DNA from 2 places in the Azospirillum sp. 11R-A genome. Region 1 is predicted to be linked to the other one. Evidence: predicted binding sites of a transcription regulator. Region 1 holds the regulator's gene; the other holds the start of a gene.
The links. Region 1 encodes LexA, which represses DNA repair genes until DNA is damaged. Its sites were predicted from a motif close to ATGTTCTANTTTGGTTC; they were not measured.
Positions count from the first base shown of each region.

Region 2: recA (recombinase RecA) is a predicted target of LexA. The motif match lies at 3,513-3,529, and genes of this name have one in related genera.

Region 1 is NZ_JBCEBL010000010.1:3,629-9,441, reverse strand. Features, by position in the region: gene trpD (anthranilate phosphoribosyltransferase) at 1-612, shown strand, start outside; gene trpC (indole-3-glycerol phosphate synthase TrpC) at 612-1,415, shown strand; gene VH569_RS15310 (GNAT family N-acetyltransferase) at 1,420-1,929, shown strand; gene moaC (cyclic pyranopterin monophosphate synthase MoaC) at 1,926-2,417, shown strand; gene glp (gephyrin-like molybdotransferase Glp) at 2,422-3,651, shown strand; gene lexA (transcriptional repressor LexA) at 3,863-4,588, shown strand; gene VH569_RS15290 (ComEC/Rec2 family competence protein) at 4,662-5,813, opposite strand, start outside.
Region 2 is NZ_JBCEBL010000005.1:143,118-148,930, forward strand. Features, by position in the region: gene VH569_RS09945 (glycosyltransferase family 2 protein) at 1-1,633, shown strand, start outside; gene VH569_RS09950 (hypothetical protein) at 1,722-2,288, shown strand; gene recA (recombinase RecA) at 2,380-3,459, opposite strand; gene VH569_RS09960 (ATP-binding protein) at 3,634-5,813, opposite strand, start outside.

The sequences.
Region 1 (5,813 bases):
CTGGTCCGCAGGGCGCTGTGGGATGCCGGCATCGCCTTCCTGATGGCGCCGCGCCACCACCTCGCCATGCGCAACGTCGGCCCCACCCGCGTCGAGCTCGGCACCCGCACCGTCTTCAACCTGCTGGGCCCGCTCGCCAACCCGGCGACCGCCAGACGGCAGGTGCTCGGCGTCTTCTCCAAGCAGTGGGTGGAGCCGCTGGCCCAGGTGCTGAAACGGCTGGGCTCCGAGGCCGCCTGGGTTGTCCACGGCTCCGACGGGCTGGACGAGATCACCACCACCGGCCCCACCACCGTCGCCCAGTTGAAGGACGGCGAGGTGACGGTGTTCGAGGTGACGCCGGAGGATGCCGGCTTGGCCCGCGCCCGGATCGAGGAGTTGAAGGGCGGCGACGCCCAGGTTAACGCCGAGGCGATCCACGCCCTGTTCGACGGGGTGCGCAGCCCCTACCGCGACATCGTGCTTCTGAACGCCGCCGCCGCCCTGCTGGTGGCCGGCAAGGCCGCGACGCTGAAGGACGGTGTCGCCATGGCCGCCGACGCCATCGACAGCGGCGGCGCCCGCGACCGCCTGCGCCGGCTGGTCGCCATCACCAACGAGGCAACGGCCTGATGAGCGACGTTCTGACCCGCATCAACGACGACAAGCGCGCCCTGGTGGCCTCCCGCAAGGCCGCCCGTCCCTTGTCGGAGGTGGAGGCCGCCGCCAGGGCTGCCAACGAGAGCAACCCGCCGCGCGGCTTCATCCGGGCGCTGAGCGCCGCGGTCGAGGCCGGGCGCTACGGCCTGATCGCCGAGATCAAGAAGGCGAGCCCGTCCAAGGGCTTGATCCGTCCCGATTTCGACCCGCCGGCCCTGGCCCGTGCCTACCGCGAGGGCGGAGCGACCTGCCTGTCGGTGCTGACCGACGAGCCCTATTTCCAGGGCAAGGACGAGTATCTGGTGGCCGCCCGCGCTGCGGTGGATTTGCCGGTCCTGCGCAAGGACTTCATGGTCGATCCTTATCAGATCGCTGAAGCCCGCGCGCTGGGTGCCGACTGTATTCTGATCATCATGGCATCGCTGTCCGATGCCCAGGCGGCGGAGATCGAGGACGCCGCCATCGCCCAGGGCCTGGACGTGCTGGTCGAGGTGCATGACCGCGCCGAACTGGACCGCGCCCTGCTGCTGAGGACCCCGCTGCTCGGTGTCAACAACCGCAATCTCAAGACCTTGGCGGTCGATATTGCGACGACGGAAGAGCTGGCCGCCAATGTGCCGGCCGACCGCATGCTGGTGGCGGAAAGCGGGCTCTACAGCCCGGCCGATCTGGCCCGGATGGCGAAAGTCGGGGCGCGCTGCTTCCTGGTCGGCGAATCGCTGATGCGGCAGGCCGACGTCGCCGCCGCCACCCGCGCCCTGCTGGCTCCGGTGTGATGCGATGACCGTTGCGGTGGCCGATACGGGAGCAGAAGCGAGAGCCGATGTGTCGATCGCTGCGGAGAGCCCGCGCCAGGATGCCGTGATCGCGCTGGTGGCGGCGCTCGACCGCTATCTGCTGGATCTCTATCCGGCGGACACCTGCCACCTGCTCGACATCGGCGAACTGGAGGGGCCGGACCTGCGCTTCCTCGTCGCCCGCAAGGACAGCGTTCCGGTCGGCTGCGCGGCGCTCCGCGTCGATCCGGCCGGCTATGGCGAGATCAAGCGGATGTATGTCGATCCTGCCGCCCGCGGACAGCGCATCGGCGACCGTCTGCTCGGCCGGCTGGAAGATCTGGCGCGGGCGGAGGGCTTGAACGCCCTGCTGCTCGAATCGGGAATCCATCAGCCCGAGGCGCTGGCGCTCTACCGCAAGGCCGGATTCACCGACCGCGGCCCCTATGCCTGCTACCAAGACAATGGCGTCAGCGTCTTCATGGAAAAGCTTTTGACGGAGACCGTGCGATGACCGGCTTCACCCATTTCGACGCCGAGGGTAAGGCGGTGATGGTCGACGTCTCCGACAAGGCCGACACCGAACGCACCGCCACCGCCGCGGCGACCGTGCTGATGCAGCCGGAAACGCTGGCGCTCATCATGCAGGGCGGGGTGAAGAAGGGCGACGTGCTGTCGGTCGCCAGGCTGGCCGGCATCATGGGGGCCAAACGCACGCCCGACCTGATCCCGCTGTGCCACCCGCTGATGCTGACCTCGGTCAAGGTCGACCTGTCCTGCGACCCTGCCCGCAACGCGGTGGACGTGACGGCGACCTGCAAGCTGAAGGGCCAGACCGGCGTGGAGATGGAGGCCTTGACCGCCGTCACCGTCGCAGCACTGACCGTCTACGACATGTGCAAGGCGGTGGACCGCGGCATGACCGTCACCGACGTGCGCCTGCTGCACAAGGCCGGCGGCAAGAGCGGCGAGTGGGGCGCGTCCGCCTCCACCGGAGCCTGACGCCATGATCTCCGTCGCCGAGGCGCGTGCCCGCATCCTGTCGGCCTTCGCCGCCCTCCCGGCGGAGACGGTCGCCCTGCCCGACGCTCTCGGCCGTGTGCTGGCCGAACCGGTGGTCGCCCGGCTGACCCAGCCGCCTTTCCACGCCGCCGCCATGGATGGCTGGGCCGTGCGTGCCGCCGACATCGCCGCCGCGACCGCCGAGGCCCCCGTCCCGCTGCGCCGCATCGGCGAATCCGCCGCCGGCCATGCCTTCACCGGCAGGGTCGGCCGGGGCGAGGCGGTGCGCATCTTCACCGGCGCCCCCCTGCCCGACGGTGCCGACGCCGTGGTGATGCAGGAGGATTGCAGTGCCGACGACGCCACCGTGCGGATCGGCCGCGCCGTGGCCGCCGGCCGCTTCGTCCGCGAGGCCGGCTTCGACTTCACGGCCGGTCAGGAGCTTCTGCCGAAGGGCCGGCGCCTGACCGCGCGCGACATCGCGCTGGCCGCCGGCGGCAATGTGCCGTGGCTGTCGGTCCATCGCCGGCCGCGCATCGCCGTCCTCGCCACCGGCGACGAGATCGCCCTGCCCGGCGACCCGCTGGGACCGAGCCAGATCGTCAGCACCAATGCGCTCGGCCTCTGCGCCCTGGTGACCGCCCAGGGCGGGCTCGCCCACAATCTGGGCGTCGCCAGGGACACGCCGGAAAGTGTGGCGGCCCTGGCGAAGGGGGCTGCCGGCTGCGACCTGCTGGTCACCACCGGCGGGGCGGCGCATGGCGATTACGATTTCGTCCGCGATGTGCTGGCCGAACGCGGCGTGGCGCTGGAGGTGCAGACGGTGGCGATGCGTCCGGGCAAGGCGCTGATGTTCGGCCGTGCCGGTTCGGTGCCGTTGCTCGGCCTGCCCGGCAACCCGGTGTCCACCGGCGTCACCGCGCTCCTGTTCCTCCGCCCGATCCTGCGCGTGCTGCAGGGACTGCCGCCGGAGGACGACCGCCTACCACTGCGCGCCCGCCTGACCGGCGCGCTGAGGGCCAACGACCGGCGCGAGGAATATCTACGCGCCACGCTCGCCGCCGGCCCGGACGGTATCCTGACCGTCACGCCCTTCGCCCGGCAGGACAGCGCCATCACCACCCTGTACGCCCAGGCCGATTGCCTGATCCCCCGCCCGCCCCATGCCGACCCGGAGCCGGCCGGCGCCATGGTGACCGTGCTTCCTTTGACGGATGGGGCACTCAGCATTTAGACTTGAACAGAGCGCCAGGACATGGCGCTTGGACGAAGACTGGAACAGGTGAACACCACCCGGAAAACTGTTTCACCGCGTTCCAAATGTTCCACACAAGTTCTAAAAGAAGCCGATGGGGGGCTTGACGCGCAGCAGGAACCAAACTAGAACATGGAGCAACGTTTAGTTTTTGTTCCATCTTCAGTCTGGCCGAAGCCGGGAGGCATCCATGCTCACGCGCAAGCAGCACGAATTGCTGCTGTTCATCCACGAACGGCTTGGCCAGGGCGGTGTCTCGCCGTCGTTCGACGAGATGAAGGACGCCCTGGGCCTGAAGTCCAAGTCGGGTATCCATCGCCTGATCACCGGACTCGAGGAACGCGGGTTCATCCGCCGCCTGCCCCACCGGGCCCGTGCGCTGGAGGTGCTGCGCCTTCCCGAGGGTCTCGATGCCTCCCGCAACCGGACCGTGGCTTCCAAGCCGAAGTTTCAACCCAACGTCATCAAGGGCGATTTCGCCTTCGCCGGCCGCGATACCGCTCCCCCCGCCCCGACCCCGGCCGCCGCGAACGAGACGGTGCAGCTCCCGCTCTATGGCCGGATCGCCGCCGGTACGCCGATCGAGGCCTTGCGCGACAACAGCGCCTTCGTCGACGTTCCCGCCTCGATGCTGACCGGTGGCGACCATTACGCCCTGGAGGTTTCCGGCGACTCGATGATCGAGGCCGGCATTCTCGACCACGACACCATCGTCATCCAGCGCTGCGATGCGGCGGAGAACGGCACGATTGTCGTCGCCCTGGTGGACGAGGGCGAAGTGACGCTGAAGCGCCTGCGCCGCAAGGGCAACACCATCGCGCTGGAACCCGCCAACGCCGCCTATGAGACCCGTATCTTCGGCGCCGACCGCGTCCGCGTGCAGGGCAAGCTGGTCGGTCTCGTGCGCAAGTACTGAGCTTTTCCTGCCCGACCGCCGATCCCCTCCTCCGTCCCCGCGGCGGATGGGATCGGCGAGGTCCAAGCTCCTCTCACTGTCCTCCGGTCCAGGGCCGATCTCCCCGTAGCCCGCGCACCGTCTCCACCGTCACCCGCTCGGCGGTCACCGTCAGCGCATGCGCGCCTTCATGGCGCAGGGTCCAGCGGTCCACCACCAAGTCCGCCCGGCAACGCCGCGCCACCTCCGCCGTCACCACCGCATCGGCCGCCCCGCAGTCCTCGTCCAGCGCATCCGGCAGCCGCGGCAGGGCCACCGTCTTTCCACGCACCCGGTACAGGCAGCCAAGCGCATCGCAGTCCAGCGACCGCCCTCCCCCGCTCCATCCCCCGTCGGCCGGCCAGGGATCGGCCACCGACCGCTCGCCATCGCGCTCCCTCCAGGTTTCGGTCATCCGCCCGCCGCCCTTGACCGACGCGCTGAGCCGTCCATCCGGCAGCCTGACCGCCATCACTGTCCCGTCGCCGGCCACCAGCACATCCGGCCGCACCGCCAGCATGGGCGAGGCCAGCCCCGCCAGGACCGGCAGCATCCCCAGCCAACGCCACCACCGCGTCCAGAGGCAGAGCCAGATCCCCCCCATCACCAGCAGCGCGAACCCTTCCGCCGGCATCGCCGGCACGGTCAGCGAGGCCCAGGGGAGACGACCGAAGAACTCCGCCGTCCAGATCACCGCCCGGTCGCCCCAGTTCATGGCGATCAGCGCCGGTGCCTCCAGTCCGAAGGGCAGCAGCGCGTAGGCGATCAGGCTCCACGGCATGACCCAGAAGGACGTGATAGGAATGGCGATCAGGTTCGACAGCACGCCATAGAAGGCGATCTGCTGAAAATGAAAGAGCGAAAAGGGCAAGGTCGCCAGCGTCGCCACCACGCTGGTCAGCAGAATCCCGCCGACATAGAACAACCCGCGCACGATCCATCCGGCATCGCGCCGCCACTCCGCCAGCCTGACGCTGCCCTTCTCGAACGCGGCGATCAGCGCCACCACCGCGGCGAAGGACATCTGGAAGCTCGGCCCCAACATGCCCTCCGGGTCCATGGCCATGGTGACCAGCCCGGCGAAGGCGACCAGCCGCATGCTCAACGGGTGGCGGTCGAGCATGATCGCCCCCATCACCATGCCGGTCATCAGCACCGACCGCACCGTCGGCAGCGGCGCCCCGACCAGCAGCGTGTAGGCGAGCGC
Region 2 (5,813 bases), on a different contig from region 1:
CCTGTGGCGCCGCGGCGACCTGAAAATCGGCGGCCAGATCTTCTACGGCGCGCTGATCCAGGCGGTCGCCTCCGTGCTGGTCTTCACCGTCAGCGCCGCCTCGGCCGCCGGCCTCGCGCTCACCACCGAAATCGCCTGGGGCCTGCTGATCTTCTGCCAGCTGGTGCTGTTCGCGGTCATGCTGATCGACGGCATGGAGCTGACCGAGGTCGTCTGGCAACACAAGTTCAAGCGCAAATTCATCCCCTGCTCCGCCGCCCCGCTGCCCAACGCGGCGAAGGTGTCGATCCATGTGCCCTGCTACAACGAGCCGCCGCACATGGTCATGCAGACGCTGGATGCGCTGGCGAACCTCGACTACCCGAATTACGAAGTCCTGCTGCTCGACAACAACACCAAGGATCCGGCGGTCTGGCGGCCGATCGAGGAGTATTGCCGGAAGCTGGGGCCGAAGTTCCGCTTCTTCCACCTCGACAACTGGCCGGGCTTCAAGGCCGGCGCGCTGAACTTCGGTCTGGCGCAGACCGCCCCGGATGCCGAGCACATCGCCGTCATCGACAGCGACTATCAGGTCCATCCCGACTGGCTGAAGGCGACCATCCCGCACTTCAACCGGCCGGAGGTCGGCTTCGTCCAGTCGCCGCAGGATTATCGCGAGTGGGAACACGACCTGTTCCAGCGCATGACCAACTGGGAATATGCCGGCTTCTTCCACATCGGCATGATCCAGCGCAACGAGCGCAACGCGATCATCCAGCACGGCACCATGACCATCATCCGCAAGTCGGCCCTGGAAAAGGTCGGCCGCTGGGGCGAATGGTGCATCACCGAGGACGCCGACCTCGGCCTGCGCCTGTTCGAGCATGGCTATGAAGCCGTCTACATGCCGGAGAGCTACGGCAAGGGCCTCGTGCCCGACAGCTTCTCCGCCTACAAGACGCAGCGCTTCCGCTGGGCCTACGGTGCGGTGCAGATCCTGAAGCATCATTGGCGCCAACTGTCGCCCGGCGCCAAGGAGCTGACCGCCGGCCAGAAATACCACTTCATCACCGGCTGGCTGCCCTGGTTCGCCGACGCCGCCCACATGGTGTTCGGCATCGCCGGCATCCTGTGGTCCATCGGGCTGATGGCCTTCCCGAAATATTTCGAGTTCCCGCCCAACGTCTTCATGATCCCGACGCTCAGCGTCTTCGCCTTCAAGGTCGGCGCCTCGCTCTGGCTCTACGAGGCGCGGGTGAAGTGCGGCTTCTGGGACAAGGTCGGCGCTGCCGTGGCCGGCATGGCGCTGACCCACACGGTCGGCCGCGCCATGTGGCTCGGCATGTTCACCTCCGGCCGTCCCTTCGTCCGCACGCCGAAGTGCGAGAACCAGCCGGCGCTGATGCAGGCCTTCCTGATGGCGCGGGAGGAACTGGTGCTGCTGGTGTCGCTGTGGGGCGCCGCGCTCGCCATCGTCATGGTCTTCGGCCACGAGAACCGAGACGCCTTCATGTGGTCGGGCCTGCTGGTGGTGCAGTCGCTGCCCTATCTGGCCGCCTTCATCACCGCGCTGATCAACGTCTTCCCGACGCTGGGATTCGGCAGGAACAAGCCGCAACCGGCCGACAATGCGGTGGCCGGCGCCGGCGACTGATGGTCATAGGCCGGCGCTTCGGCTTGGAAGGAAGCGCCGGCTCTGCCAGACTTGATCGCTGACGGGGCGGTTCCCCGGGAGGCGGCACATGTCCGGCAATGTCCACGGTGTCGGCCCACCGGAATTCAGCGTCCGCACCACCGCGGGCGTCGAGCGGGCCGGCAGCGCCACCGACCGCAACCACCGCCGCAACCCGCGGCGGGAACAGCAGGAGCGTGAGCAGGAGCGGCGCGAGCAGAGCCCGCCGAACCCGCAGCGCCGCCGCCTCTACGACCTGCTGTTCGATGAGGTCGATCAGTTCGACGGGCTGGACGACCGGCAGCGCAGCCGGCTGAAGGACAGCCTCCGCAACCATCTGTCCCGAAGCACTCCTGCCAAGCCGAGCGCGGCGCCGTCGGTCCCCCATGACGAGGAGGCGCTGGCCGAGGCCCTGCTGAAGGACCCGGCGGCGCCGATCCCGGTCGATCCCGAACACATCGTCCAGGCCGTCACCGCGGCAGCGCCGGAGCAGGATGCGGAAACCGCCCGGATGGCCGAACAGCTGCGCGACTGCCTCTCCCGCAACACCGACCGGGCGCGCAAGGTGGCGGTCTACCTGCATCTGCTGCTGACGCTGGAGGGAGCGTTCCGGCCGCATATGGTGGTAGATGTGTAGGTGAGGGCATTCGCCAGCCGACACCCCAAAGCGAAAAGCCCCGCTTTCCTTTCGGAAGGCGGGGCTTTTCGTCACAGACGGCCGTTCGGCGTCACTCCGGCGTGGAGGCTTCGCCGTCGGTCTCCGGGGTGCCCATCATCGCATCGGCGACCAGACCGGCGTTGCCGCGGATCTTGGCCTCGATGGCGTCGGCCATCTCCGGGTTGTTGCGCAGATACGTCTTGGCGTTCTCGCGGCCCTGGCCGATGCGGGTGCCGTCATAGCTGAACCACGCCCCCGACTTGTCCACCACGCCGGCCTGGATGCCGAGGTCGAGCAGCTCGCCCACCTTCGACACGCCCTCGCCATACATGATGTCGAACTCGACCACGCGGAACGGCGGGGCCATCTTGTTCTTCACCACCTTGACGCGGGTCTGGTTGCCGACGACGGCGTCGCGGTCCTTGATCGCGCCGATGCGGCGGATGTCGAGACGGACCGAGGCGTAGAACTTCAGCGCGTTGCCGCCGGTCGTCGTCTCCGGATTGCCGAACATCACGCCGATCTTCAGGCGGATCTGGTTGATGAAGATGACGAGGCAGTTCGACTTGGAGATCGAGCCGGTCAGCTTGCGCAGCGCCTGGCTCATCAGGCGGGCATGCAGGCCGACATGGCTGTCGCCCATCTCGCCTTCCAGTTCGGCGCGCGGCACCAGCGCCGCAACCGAGTCGACCACCAGCACGTCGATGGCGCCGGAGCGCACCAGCGTGTCGGCGATCTCCAGCGCCTGCTCGCCGGCATCGGGCTGGGAGATCAGCAGATCGTCGACCTTGACGCCGAGCTTGCGGGCATAGGACGGGTCGAGCGCATGCTCGGCGTCGATGAACGCACAGGTGCCGCCGGCCTTCTGGGCCTGGGCGATGGCGTGCAGCGCCAGCGTGGTCTTGCCCGAGCTTTCCGGGCCGTAGATTTCGATGATGCGGCCCTTCGGCAGGCCGCCGATGCCCAGCGCGATGTCGAGTCCCAGGGAGCCGGTGGAAATCACCTCCGTCTCGACCAAGCTCTCCTTGGCGCCGAGCTTCATGATCGAGCCCTTGCCGAACGCGCGTTCGATCTGGCTCAGGGCGGCATCGAGCGCCTTCTGCTTGTCCATGGAATCCTTCTCGACCAAACGAAGCTGTGCGGACGACATGCCCGGTACCCCTCTCTTAGAACACACGGTCAGCGCTCTTGCAACGAGGCTGAATGTACTCTCTTCGTTCTCGTTTGCAAGCGCCGATGTTGCCTGTGCGTTCCTATTTTACCGGGGTTGGCCGGGCTCTTTTTCGCGAACGAATTCGCTCCCCCGCCTGCCCGTCACCGCCCCCTAACGCCCGTCGCGGATGACCTCCTTCACCTTGGAAGCCAGCTGCTTCAGCGAGAAGGGCTTGGGCAGGAAATGGGCGACTTCGACGCCGTCGATCTCGCCCAGCCGGTCCTCGGCATAGCCGGAGATGAAGATGACCCGCATCTCCGGGCGCAGCCTGCGGACATGGCGGGCCAGCGTCGGGCCGTCCATCTGCGGCATCACCACGTCGGTGATCAGCAGGTCGATGGAGGCGCCGTTGGTCTCGATCTGCTGCAAGGCCGCCTCGCCGTTCTTGGCCTCCAGCACCTGATAGCCCTTGTTGCGCAGCGCGCGGGCGGAGAAGACGCGCACCGCGTCCTCGTCCTCCACCAGCAGGATGATGCCGGTGCCGGTCAGGTCGCTGCCGCGCCGCTCGCGCGGCTCCGCCGTATCGACCGGGCGCAGCTCGCCCTGGTGGTGAGGCAGCAGGATGGTGAAGGTCGTTCCCTCCCCCACCGCCGAATCGACCAGCACGAATCCGCCGGTCTGCCGCACGATGCCGTAGACCGTCGACAGGCCGAGCCCGGTGCCCGATCCGACCTCCTTGGTCGTATAGAAGGGCTCGAAGATGCGCTGGAGATTCTCCCGCGCGATGCCACAGCCGGTGTCGATCACCTCGATGGAGACGTAGCTGCCGGCCGGCACCGTCTCGTGCTCCCGCCGTTCCGGCTGGCTGACGACGTAGTTGGTGGTGTTGACGATCAGCTTGCCGCCGCCGGCCATGGCGTCGCGGGCATTGACCACCAGATTGATGATGACCTGCTCCAGCTGGTTCTGGTCGACCTTGACCAGACCCAGGTCGCGGCCGTGGATCATTTTCAGTTCGATGTTCTCGCCGATCAGCCGGCGCAGCAGGTTCGCCAGCTCCGCCAGCACGTCGGTCACATTGATGACGCGCGGCTGCAGGGTCTGCTGGCGCGAGAAGGCCAGCAGCTGCCGCACGAGGTTGGCGGCGCGGTTGGCGTTCTGCTTGATCTGCATGATGTCGCTGAAGGACTGGTCGCCCGGCTTGTGCCGCAGCAGCAGCAGGTCGCAGAAGCCGATCATCGCCGTCAGCAGGTTATTGAAGTCGTGCGCCACGCCGCCGGCCAGCTGGCCGACCGCCTGCATCTTCTGCGACTGGGCGAACTGGGCCTCCAGGCTCTTGCGCTCGGTCATGTCGATGAAGTGCAGGATCAGGCCCACCCCATCTCCCCTGGCGCCATCCCCCCTGGCGCCATCCGCACGGCCATCCGTGCGCACCGGGTTGGCGAGGCGCCGGGCATAGAGCTGGGCGGTCAGCTCGCGCCCGCCGGACAGCCGGACCTCCAGCGGGTGGGCCGGGTCGGCGCCGCCCTGCACCGCCCGCAGCCGGGCGATCACCGCCTCGCGCTCCGCCGGAACGATCAGGTCGGCCATCGGGCGGTTGATGACGCTGCCGGTCTCGCTGCCGATCAGCGCCAGGAAGGCCTCGTTGCATTCGGTCAGCTGCCCGGTCTCGTCGACGAGCGCGATGCCGATGGGCGCATCCTCGAAGAAGCGCTGGAACCGCTGCTCGGACTGGCGCAGCGCCTCCTGCCACTCCCGTTCCGGGGACAGGTCGCGCACCACCGAGCGGGTGTGGATGGTGCCGTCGTCGGCATGCACCACGCTCTGCGCCACCGCGACCTGGAACCGCCGGCGGCCCAAACCCACCATGGTCAGTTCGCCGCGCTGCTCGCCGCCGCCATGGTCGAACAGGTCATAGGGGGCGGCGGAAACCGGAGGGGCCGCCAGGATGCCGTGCAGCCGCGCCTCGCCGTCGGTCAGGTCGCCGGGGGCCGCCTCCAGCCATTGCGCCAGGGTGGCGTTCACGAACAGGAAATGGCCGTTCTGATCGACCGAGAAGAAGCCGACCGGCGCATGCTCCATGAAGTCGGCGAGCTTGGCCTGCTCGCGCAGCATGACATGCTCCAGCTCTCGCCGGGCGGTGATGTCCTCGATCCGCCAGTGGACGGAGCCGGGGAAGCCGGCCACCGGCTGGCCCTGCACCTTGCGCCATTCCGGCGGGTGGCCGTCCAGCGCCGGGATCGCCAGCTCGGCCGAGGCGGCGCCCCCTGCCCTCACCCGTTCGCGCAGGCGGCGGAATTCGCGCGCGCTGTCGGGGTCGCCGGAGAATTGGCGGGCCAGGGCGTCCAGCG